Linked DNA regions of Pseudophaeobacter arcticus DSM 23566. The protein of the gene in region 1 interacts with the protein of each later gene in a pairwise test. Links are inferred from orthologs where the notes say so. Each region holds a gene or a part of one and is shown on either strand. Other genes may lie near its edges.

Region 1 (5,879 bases):
TCATGGCAATAACGGTGCTGGCAAGACCAATATCCTCGAGGCCGTGTCGCTGTTTTCTCCGGGGCGGGGTCTGCGGCGGGCCAGTGCCGCGGATATGGTGCGCCGTCCCGAGGGGCTTGGCTGGAAGCTGAAAGCGGTCTTGCAGGCACCGGATCAGGCCTATGAGATCGAGACCTGGTCGGACGAGGGCGCAGCACGCCAGGTGCGGATCGACAATAAGGCCTCGAACCAGATTGCCCTGGGGCAGATCTGCCGGGTGGTCTGGCTGGTGCCGGTGATGGATCGGCTTTGGGTTGAGGCCGCAGAGGGGCGTCGCCGGTTTCTCGACCGCATCGCGCTGAGTTTTGATCCCAGCCATGCCGAGGCCACGCTGATTTATGAAAAGGCCATGCGCGAGCGCAACAGGCTGTTGAAGGATCAGGTCCGCGATGCCGCCTGGTATCGGGTGGTGGAGGCCCAGATGGGCGCTGCTGGCCATCGGATTCACAGCGCGCGGCGCGCTGCGGTGCAACGGCTGGAGGCGGCGCAGGACACGGCTGAGACCGCCTTTCCCACGGCGCAGCTGGAGCTGGTGCAGTCTGAAGGCGAGATGCCGACAAGCGAAGCGGATCTGGTTCAGGCTCTGGCCGAGGGGCGGATGCGGGACATGGCGGTTGGCAGAACCCTGGTTGGGCCACACCGAAGCGATCTTATTGGCACCTATGCGCGCAAAGGCATCGCAGCCAAGGAATGTTCCACCGGAGAGCAAAAGGCACTGTTGGTCTCGCTGATTTTGGCCAATGCGCGCGCCCTGGCCGCCAGCGAGGGGGCGCCACCCATTTTGCTGCTGGATGAGGTTGCGGCGCATCTGGATGCTGATCGTCGCGCCGCATTATATGATGAAATCTGCGCTCTTGGGGCGCAGGCCTGGATGACGGGCACCGGGCCGGAGCTTTTTGCGGAACTGGGAAGCCGCGCCCAGATTTTCGAGATTGGCGACCTGGATGGGGTATCGCAGGTGGTCAGCGAATGAGCCTCTCTGTCTGGGATCTGCTGCTCTATGCGGCGGCTTTGTTTGTGCTGTTTCTGACGCCGGGGCCGGTGTGGCTGGCGCTGATGGCGCGGGCGGTCTCTGGTGGGTTTCAGGCGGCCTGGCCCCTGGCTGTGGGCGTGGCTGTGGGCGATCTGATCTGGCCGCTGGTTGCGATTGGCGGCATGTCCTGGCTGGCCTCCAGTCTGAGCGAGGTGATGTTGGTGCTGCGTTGGGGCGCCTGCCTGATGTTTGTCCTCATGGGGGTTCGGGTGATCCGCGCGGCCGGGCGAAAGATTGCCGAGAACCGGGCTTTGACCCGACCGGGCGCCTGGGCCGGATTTGTGGCGGGCGTTGCGGTGATCATGAGCAATCCCAAAGCGATCCTGTTCTATATGGGATTGTTGCCCGGTTTTTTTGACCTCGGGGCGCTTGGCTGGGTCGATGTTGTGGTGATCATCTGCCTGTCCTTTACGGTGCCGCTTTTGGGAAACCTGGTGATGGCGGCGCTGGTGCATTCCCTGCGCCAGGTGATTGCCTCGCCCGCGGCCCTGCGGCGGCTCAACCTGACCTCGGGGGCATTGCTGATCGGGGTGGGACTGCTGCTGCCCTTTACCTGATTTTGCCTGCGATTTTCTGCGATCTGACGGCGCGTCGGCGGCTTTGTTCTATTCCCTGTCCTGGGCCAAGAAAAAGCCCCGTCGTGGGTGACATTCGGGGCCAAGTTGCGTATAAAATCACAAAGTTAAAACAGGAAGTCGCGAATGTCTGATAACGAACAGAGCCCAGCCGAATATGGTGCCGATTCCATTAAGGTTCTCAAAGGGTTGGAGGCAGTTCGCAAACGTCCTGGCATGTATATCGGTGACACCGATGACGGCTCTGGTTTGCACCATATGGTCTATGAGGTGGTGGACAACGGAATTGATGAGGCCCTGGCCAATCATGCCGATCACGTTCGGGTCACAATTCATGCGGACAGTTCCGTTTCGGTTTATGACAACGGGCGTGGAATCCCGGTTGGCATTCACGAAGAAGAGGGCGTTTCAGCGGCTGAGGTCATCATGACTCAGCTGCACGCGGGCGGCAAATTTGACAGCAACTCCTATAAGGTTTCCGGCGGTCTGCACGGGGTGGGTGTTTCGGTTGTAAACGCCCTGTCCGACTGGCTGGAGCTGCGGATCTGGCGCGAAGGCAAAGAGCACGTCGCACGGTTCGAACATGGCGATACCGCCGAGCACCTGAGAGTGGTGCAGGACTGTGGCGACAAAACCGGGACCGAGGTCCGGTTTATGGCCTCGACGGATACCTTTTCGAACCTGGAATATTCCTTTGAGATTCTGGAGAAACGCCTGCGCGAGCTGGCCTTCCTGAACTCGGGCGTCAGGATCATCCTGATTGACGAACGCCCAGCGGAACGGCTGGAATCAGAGCTGATTTATGAAGGCGGCGTCAAAGAATTTGTCAAATATCTGGACCGGTCAAAAACCCCGGTGATGGATACCCCGGTCTATATCACCGGCGAAAAGGATGACATCGGTGTTGAGGTGGCGATGTGGTGGAACGACAGCTACCATGAATCGGTGCTGCCCTTTACCAATAACATTCCACAGCGCGACGGTGGCACCCATCTGGCGGGTTTCCGCGGCGCACTGACCCGGACGATCAACAACTATGCCCAGTCCAGCGGCATTGCCAAAAAAGAGAAGATCTCTTTCACCGGCGATGATGCCCGCGAAGGGCTGACCTGTGTTCTGTCCGTCAAGGTGCCGGATCCCAAATTCTCCAGCCAGACCAAAGACAAACTGGTCTCCTCTGAGGTGCGTCCGGTGGTGGAGAGCCTGGTGAATGAAAAGCTGGCGGAATGGTTTGAGGAAAATCCAAACCAGGCCAAGCAGATCGTTGGCAAGGTCGTCGAGGCGGCGCTGGCCCGCGAAGCCGCCCGCAAGGCGCGCGAGCTTACCCGGCGGAAAAACCCTATGGATCTCAACTTCCTGAGCTCCAAGTTGAAAGACTGCTCGGACAAAGATCCGGTCAACACCGAAATCTTCCTGGTGGAGGGTGATTCCGCTGGCGGCTCTGCCCAAACCGGGCGGGACCGGAAAACCCAGGCGATCCTGCCGCTGAAGGGTAAAATCCTGAATGTCGAGCGGGCGCGGTTTGACCGGATGCTGGGCAGCCAGGAAATTGGCAACATGGTCATGGCCCTGGGCACTGGCATTGGTCGGGATGAGTTCAACATCGCCAAGCTGCGCTACCACAAGATCGTCATCATGACCGATGCGGATGTTGATGGTGCCCATATCCGCACGCTGCTGTTGACCTTCTTCTATCGTCAGATGCCTGAACTGATCGAAGGTGGCTATCTCTACATCGCCCAGCCGCCGCTTTACAAAGTGGCGCGTGGCAAATCCGAGGTCTATCTGAAAGATCAGGCCGAAATGGAGGATTATCTGGTCAACCAGGGTGTCGAAGGGGCCACGCTGAAACTGGGCTCCGGCGAAGAGCTGGTTGGTCAGGATCTTATCCGCGTCGTTGATGAGGCGCGTCAGTTGAAACGGGTTCTGGACGCTTTCCCAACCCATTATCCGCGCCATATTCTGGAACAGGCAGCCGTGGCCGGCGCCTTTGTACCCGGTGCCGTTGATGCCGATTTGCAAGGCGTTGCCGACCGGGTTGCGACCCGGCTTGATCTGATTGCGCTGGAATATGAAAAGGGCTGGCAGGGCCGGATCACCCAGGATCATGGCATTCGCCTCGCCCGTATTCTGCGCGGTGTCGAAGAGGTCCGCACTCTGGACGGTCCCATGCTACGATCCGGTGAAGCTCGTAAAACTGGCAGCTTTACCAAAAGCTTGCAGGAGGTTTACGCGACTTCGGGCCAGTTGGTTCGACGGGACCGTGTCCAGGCAATCCATGGGCCGCTTGATCTGTTGAAGGCCATCATGGAAGAGGGCGAAAAAGGCCTGTCGCTGCAGCGCTACAAAGGTCTGGGCGAGATGAACCCCGATCAGCTGTGGGAAACCACCCTGGACCCGGATGCCCGCACCCTGTTGCAGGTCCGTGTCGACGATATGGTTGAGGCAGATGATCTGTTTACCAAACTGATGGGCGACGTGGTTGAGCCACGGCGGGAGTTCATTCAGAAAAACGCGCTGAGCGTCGAAAACCTGGATTTCTAGGGCCTGATCTCTAAACCCCACAGCACTGCGGAGCCCCCGCAGTGCTGTGGCTATGCTTGCTAAGAAGCCCGCTGGGCCGCAAGAATAAGGTCGCTGGCTTTTTCACCAATCATGATGGCCGGGGCATTGGTGTTGCCGCTGACGATCTCGGGCATGATCGAGCAATCGGCAACCCGCAGGCCAGATATGCCGTGAACCCGCAGCTGCGCATCAACTACCGCTTGACCGGACTGGCCCATCTTGCAGGTGCCTGTGGGGTGATAGATCGACGCGGTGTTGTTGCGGGCCCAGTGCAGGGTTGCTTCATAGTCCGCCATATCAAGGTCGGCATGGGGGCGGAACTCCTGCGAGATCTTGGATTTCAAAGGCGAGTGCCGGGCAATCCTGCGGGCGATATTCACGCCCGCAACCAGGGTTTGACAGTCTGTCCGGGTCGACAGATAGTTTGGAATGATCTTGGGATAGCTGCCGGGATCGCTGGAGTTCAGCCGAATTTCGCCACGGGATTCGGGGCGGAGCTGACAGACTGACATGGTAAAGGCCGAAAACCTGTCGGCGCCCTTGCCGGGATTCTCCGCTGACAGGGGCTGGACGTGGAACTGGATGTCGGGGGTTTCCAGCTCGGGGCGGGTTTTGAGAAAACCAGTGGCCAGACTGGCGGCCATGGTCATGGGGCCGGCGCGAAACATCAGGTACTTCAACCCTATCCTGGCCTGTCCCAGCACCGTGCTGACCTCGTCGTTCAGGGTGGGTTCGTTGCATTTATAGACCAGCCGCGCCTGCAGATGGTCCTGCATGTTTTTGCCGACGCCTGGCAGGTCGGCCACCACCTTGATGCCATGTTCGGACAGGTGCTCTGCCTCGCCAATGCCCGACAGCATCAGCAACTGTGGTGAGTTGATCGCCCCGCCTGAGAGGATAACTTCGCGGTTTGCCCTGATGAAATGGGTCGCGCCGGTGCGATCGCGATAGGCGACGCCGGTGCTGCGCATGCCCTCCAAAACAACACGTTGCACATGGGCATGGGTGATAATCTGCAGGTTTGGCCGCGATTTGACCGGGTTCAAAAAGGCCACCGCAGCCGAGCAACGCCGCCCATTGCGCGCGGTGAGCTGGAAAAAGCCAACGCCCTCTTGGTCGGCACCGTTGTAATCGGGGTTGAAGGGGTAACCAGCGGCCTGGGCTGCGGCCACCCAGGCATCGGTTATCGGGCGCTGAATGCGCATGTTCGACACGGAAAGAGCGCCCTGATCGCCGTGAAAGGCGTCGCTGCCGCGCTCGTTGTTTTCGGAGCGTTTGAACAGGGGCAATACATCGTCCCAGCCCCAGCCTTCGTTCCCCATCTGCCGCCAGCGGTCATAGTCCTGCGATTGGCCGCGCACATAGAGCAGCCCATTGAGCGAGGAAGAGCCTCCCAGCACCTTGCCGCGTGGCCATTCAATCGAGCGCCCATTCAGCCCCGGATCCGGTTCGGTCTTGTAACACCAGTCCACCTTTGGGTTGTGAATGGTTTTGAAATAGCCAACAGGGATGTGGATCCAGGGGTTGATATCACGCCCGCCGGCCTCAAGCAGGACGACCTTTGTCCTGGGGTCCGCACTGAGCCGATTGGCAATGACACAGCCCGCAGAACCGGCACCCACGATGATATAATCAGCCTCCAAAACACGCTCCTCCGGTTGCTCACG
Region 2 (4,826 bases), 2.0 Mb from region 1 along the record:
TCGTGGTCCGGCGCCATGTCATAGTCTTGCCAGACATAGGTATTCAGAACATGGGCATAGTCGGGCATGTGATAGGTGAACTCGGCAGTGGTGAGCCCATAGCCCTTGAGCATCATTTCGGTACTGCTCATCTCCATCTGTGACCTCCTTTTGAAAGCCCCCCAAGATATAAACTAGCGCGAAATAGGTTAACCGCGTGCAAATTCTGGTTTCATCCGCTGCCCCCCTCCTCAAAAGCCCCGCAAAGCCAGTGCGAAGCCAGTACGAAGTCGGTAGGTAGTTAGTACGAAGTCGGTGCAAAACCGGAGCAAAACCGGCAGTTTGCTTGCACCCTATAGGCCCTCTCTGATAGGGTGCACCAACAAGATATAGACCCATAGAAAAGAACGGGCAGCAAACGTGACAGATACGCCGGATATTCCTGAAAACGCAGAAGAAAACCTTCCTCAGCGCGCCACTTATGACGGCCCCACGGTCTCCATCGAAGCGGAGATGAAGACTTCCTATCTGGACTATGCCATGTCCGTCATCGTCAGCCGGGCCATTCCCGACCTGCGCGATGGGCTGAAACCGGTGCATCGCCGTATTCTTTATGCGATGCATGAGACCGGCAATACCCATGACAAAAGCTACCGTAAATCTGCCCGTCCCGTGGGCGATGTCATGGGTAAATACCACCCGCATGGTGACAGCGCGATCTATGATGCCCTGGTTCGGATGGCACAGGATTTCTCCATGTCGCTGCCGTTGCTGGACGGTCAGGGCAACTTTGGTTCGATGGATGGCGATAATGCCGCCGCAATGCGCTATACCGAAGTGCGCATGGACAAGCCTTCGGCCTTTATGCTGGCAGACATCGAAAAAGATACGGTCGATTTTCAGGATAACTACGACGGCAAAGACAAAGAACCCACAGTTTTGCCGGCACGTTTTCCGAACATGCTGGTCAATGGTGCCGGCGGTATTGCGGTTGGCATGGCCACCAATATCCCCCCCCATAACCTGGGCGAAGTGATCGACGCCACGCTGGCGCTGATTGATGATCCCGATCTCACCAGTGAACAGCTGATTGACTATGTGCCCGGCCCCGACTTCCCTACTGGCGCCATCATGCTGGGCCGCTCGGGCGCGCGCAAAGCCTACCTTGAGGGGCGCGGCAGCGTTATCATCCGCTCCAAGACCCGCGTCGAGGAAATTCGCAAGGACCGCTATGCCATCGTGGTGGATGAAATCCCCTATCAGGTCAACAAGGCCGCGATGATCGAAAAGATTGCCGAGCAGGTGCGCGAGAAGAAGATCGAGGGCGTCGCCCACGTTCAGGATGAATCCGACCGTAACGGCGTACGTGTCGTGGTCGAACTGAAACGCGATGCCACACCAGAGGTGGTGCTGAACCAGCTGTTCCGTTTCACCCCGATGCAGACCTATTTTGGCTGCAACATGCTGGCGCTGAACGGCGGCCGCCCCGAGCAGCTGACCCTGCGCCGTTTCCTGACGTCCTTTATTGATTTCCGCGAAGACGTGGTGGCGCGCCGCACCGCCTATCTGCTGCGCAAGGCCCGCGAGCGCAGCCATGTGCTGTGTGGTCTGGCCGTGGCCGTTACCAATATCGACGAGATCGTCGCCACCATTCGCCAATCCGCCGATGCCGCTGAAGCGCGTCTGAAACTGATGACGCGACGCTGGCCAGCCCAGCCGATCCTGGAATACATCGCGCTGATTGACGATCCGACCCATACCGCCAACGAAGACGGCACCTATAACCTGTCGGAAACCCAGGCCCGCGCCATTCTGGAACTGCGTCTGCAACGGCTGACTCAGATCGGCGTCAAAGAAGTCACCGACGAGTTGGAAGACCTGGCCAGCAAGATCAAGGAATACCTTGAAATCCTGTCCTCGCGGGAACGGATCATGGGGATCATCTGCGATGAGCTGCGGGAAGTGCGCGAGCAGTTTGCCGTGCCCCGCCGCACCGAGATCGTCGATTGGTCCGGTGATATGGATGACGAAGACCTGATCGAGCGCGAAGACATGGTCGTTACCGTGACCTCTGGCGGCTACATCAAGCGCACGCCACTGGGGGATTTCCGCGCCCAAAAGCGTGGCGGCAAGGGTATTTCGGGGATGCAGACCAAGGAAGAGGATGTTGTCACCAACCTCTTTGTGGCCAATACCCATACCCAGCTGTTGTTCTTCACCACCGATGGCATGGTTTACAAGCTGAAAACCTGGCGTCTGCCCCAGGGCGGACGCACCGCCAAAGGCAAGGCCATCGTCAATATCCTGCCGATCCCGGTTGGGGTGTCGATTGCCGCCATCATGCCGGTGGATCGACCCGATGATGAATGGGCAGATCTGCAGATTGTCTTTGCCACGTCTGCCGGAACTGTGCGCCGTAACCGACTGTCGGACTTCACAAATGTGAAATCCAACGGCAAAATCGCGATGAAGTTCGAAGACGAACATGCCGACACCAAACTGATCAATGCCCGCATCTGTTCCGAAGACGACGATGTGATGCTGGTCACCAGCACCGGTCGCGCCATCCGCTTCCCCACCACTGATGTTCGGGTCTTTAACAGCCGCAATTCTGTTGGGGTGCGCGGGATCAAACTCAGCCAAGGGGCGGAAGTTGTCTCCATGTCGGTGATCCGCCACTTTGACGCCGAACCCTGGGAACGCAGCGCCTTTATCAAGCGCTTCCGCTCTGAACTCGGCACTGACATTTCCGAGGACGATGTCACAGCTGAAGTCGCGGAAGAGGTCGAAGACGGTGCGCTGAGTGATGATCGCTATCAGCAAATGCTGGCAGCCAATGATCTGCTTGTCACCATCAACAAACCCGGCGCGGGAAATCTGACCTCGGCCCATGATTACCGGGTGAGTGGCCGTGGCGGCCAGGGTGTTGGCGCCATGAAGGGCGGCGAGATTGTCGCAACCTTCCCTGTTGAGCTGGGCGACCAGATCATGCTGGCCACCTCCAAAGGCCAGTCGATCCGGGTTCCGGTTGATGGCATCTCATTCCGCTCCCGGTCTGCTGGCGGTGTGCGCGTCTTTAATACCGGCAAAGGCGAAGAGGTGGTTTCGGTCGCCTGGATTGCCGAAAACAGCGAAGAAGACGAAACAGTCGTGGCGACCGAAGAGTAATATCCTAATATAAACAGATCATTGGCCGGCGTTATTCAACTGCCGGCCAATGATCCTGCGGATCATAAGACAGATCCACCTTGACCGGTTTGAAGGCCAGCTCTTCTGGGCTTAATCCGTTGAGATAGTCACAATTTTGATCCGCCCGCGCCATTTCCAACTGTGGTGCAAAGGATGCAAAATCCTCCTCTGCGCAATATCCCCGGCCCCCGTTTTCCGCACAGACCTGCTCCAGCAAGAGATAGGCGCGCAGGAATGGGCAATGCAAAAGTGCGCTACGATCCCAATGGGGTGCATCGCCCTTTTCAGGCCGGGCCCCCTTGTGATCGACCAGTCTTACGACCCCGCGGAACCGGTACCATTGCTCCGCTTTACGGGCCATGAACCTATAGAGAGCCTGATCTTCAAAACCAGAATAGACGATACCGTTAACAAGAAACTGATCGCCTAAGAAAATATTGAGAGGGCTATCGTTGCCGAATTTGAGCTTTGCAACCTGTTCCCAGTTTTGTCCAGAAAAGGGGGAAGCAATAAGACGTCGGAAAGCAAAATCCTCTGCAACCTGTTCCTGGAGATCATAAAGCGCTGCAGGAGCATATTCAGTTGATCTGTTTTTGATTTGATACCAGATCCAGTTCTCAGCAAGTTTCATTAAGGACTGATCAAACGGATCATGCCGCAACCCCTCCTTCACCTCATCAATCTTCAATACCGCGATTTCGTCCTTTAGAGACCGCCCTCCCAACCGGGTTTTAAAGGCAGCGTCAAAGTTCTGAACAACCCGAGGCCTCCACCAGGCCTGCTCCAGAATGGTTTTGCGCGCAAACTCGATTTCATCTTCTGTGCGATTATGGCTTTCGCTTCGATCCGTCATGCGAATGGCCCGGCTCAGATCAAACTCAGGGTCTTTTGCCACCGCTGCCTGCATTGTCTGGCGCAGATCGTAACTTTCAGAAAAGTAGTACCGCTTTAGCCCGGAGTAACGGCAGCGGAACAGCATATCCGGACCATCGCTGGGGATCAGCGGCGCGTAGGTTTGGCATAGTTGCTCCAGCATTGCCGCAGTGCCGCCATAGCCCTGATGGGCCATATCAAGCGACCTGCGCAGGCTGCCCCAGTTCGGCTGCTGTGTCATAACCCTGTCGAGGGTCTCAAGAATCTCGCTCTTGTCGCGCGAAGTGGCGCTTTGGTTCAGCAGCGCGTCGGAGGCGGGAATAAAATCTGCGTCCAGCTCCAGGGCGCGACGCGCGTGGGCAATGGCCTGCTGGATCATGTTGTGGTGCACCGCCAGGGCCTGAGGATGCACATATTTGGCATAGCGCTCCCCCCGAATATCCCAGGCGCCCCGGCTCAGCGAAAAGCTGCGCGCCGAATGGGCAAAGCTCGACATTGGCACCGCGTCGACCCAGCTCTCAACAAAAGAGACCATCCGCGGATCAGAGGCCTCAAAAACCGACATCAGCCGCCGCAGTTTGAAAAAATCCTCACTCTCGATCAGGGGGCGTTCTCGTTCCTGGCTGAGCCTGCTTTCCAAACTGGTAAAATCGCCTGCATAGGCCAGTTGCCGGGCTTCACTGCGGGTCAGTTCCGCCGCGCTCACCGTGGGTTGAAATGCCAATAACGACAGGATCGCGGTGGCCAAAAACCTCTTCATTCCAAATATCTCTCTCAAAATGGCT

Evidence for each region. The genes of interacting proteins can lie anywhere in the genome.
Region 2: the proteins of gyrB (region 1) and gyrA interact in binary tests that used the Escherichia coli proteins (3 or more experiments, as listed by UniProt). The link is inferred for Pseudophaeobacter arcticus DSM 23566 from one-to-one orthologs.

What each region holds. Positions count from the first base shown.
Region 1 is NZ_KI421507.1:3,598,471-3,604,349, reverse strand. What follows is about bases 1,447-4,482. They hold gyrB (DNA topoisomerase (ATP-hydrolyzing) subunit B), read left to right. Parts: upstream 1,447-1,773; coding sequence 1,774-4,191; downstream 4,192-4,482. Other genes in these bases: ARCT_RS0121885 (GMC family oxidoreductase), read right to left, coding at 4,251-4,482; ARCT_RS0121895 (LysE family translocator), read left to right, coding at 1,447-1,629. Outside these bases: DNA replication/repair protein RecF, read left to right, coding at 1-1,012; more of ARCT_RS0121895, read left to right, coding at 1,009-1,446; more of ARCT_RS0121885, read right to left, coding at 4,483-5,855. UniProt on the Escherichia coli protein: DNA gyrase negatively supercoils closed circular double-stranded DNA in an ATP-dependent manner to maintain chromosomes in an underwound state.
Region 2 is NZ_KI421507.1:1,550,806-1,555,631, reverse strand. Bases 22-3,347 are described here. They hold gyrA (DNA gyrase subunit A), read left to right. Parts: upstream 22-399; coding sequence 400-3,147; downstream 3,148-3,347. Other genes in these bases: ARCT_RS0111410 (DUF4034 domain-containing protein), read right to left, coding at 3,179-3,347; ARCT_RS0111420 (usg protein), read right to left, coding at 22-137. Also shown: more of ARCT_RS0111420, read right to left, coding at 1-21; more of ARCT_RS0111410, read right to left, coding at 3,348-4,801. UniProt on the Escherichia coli protein: A type II topoisomerase that negatively supercoils closed circular double-stranded (ds) DNA in an ATP-dependent manner to maintain chromosomes in an underwound state.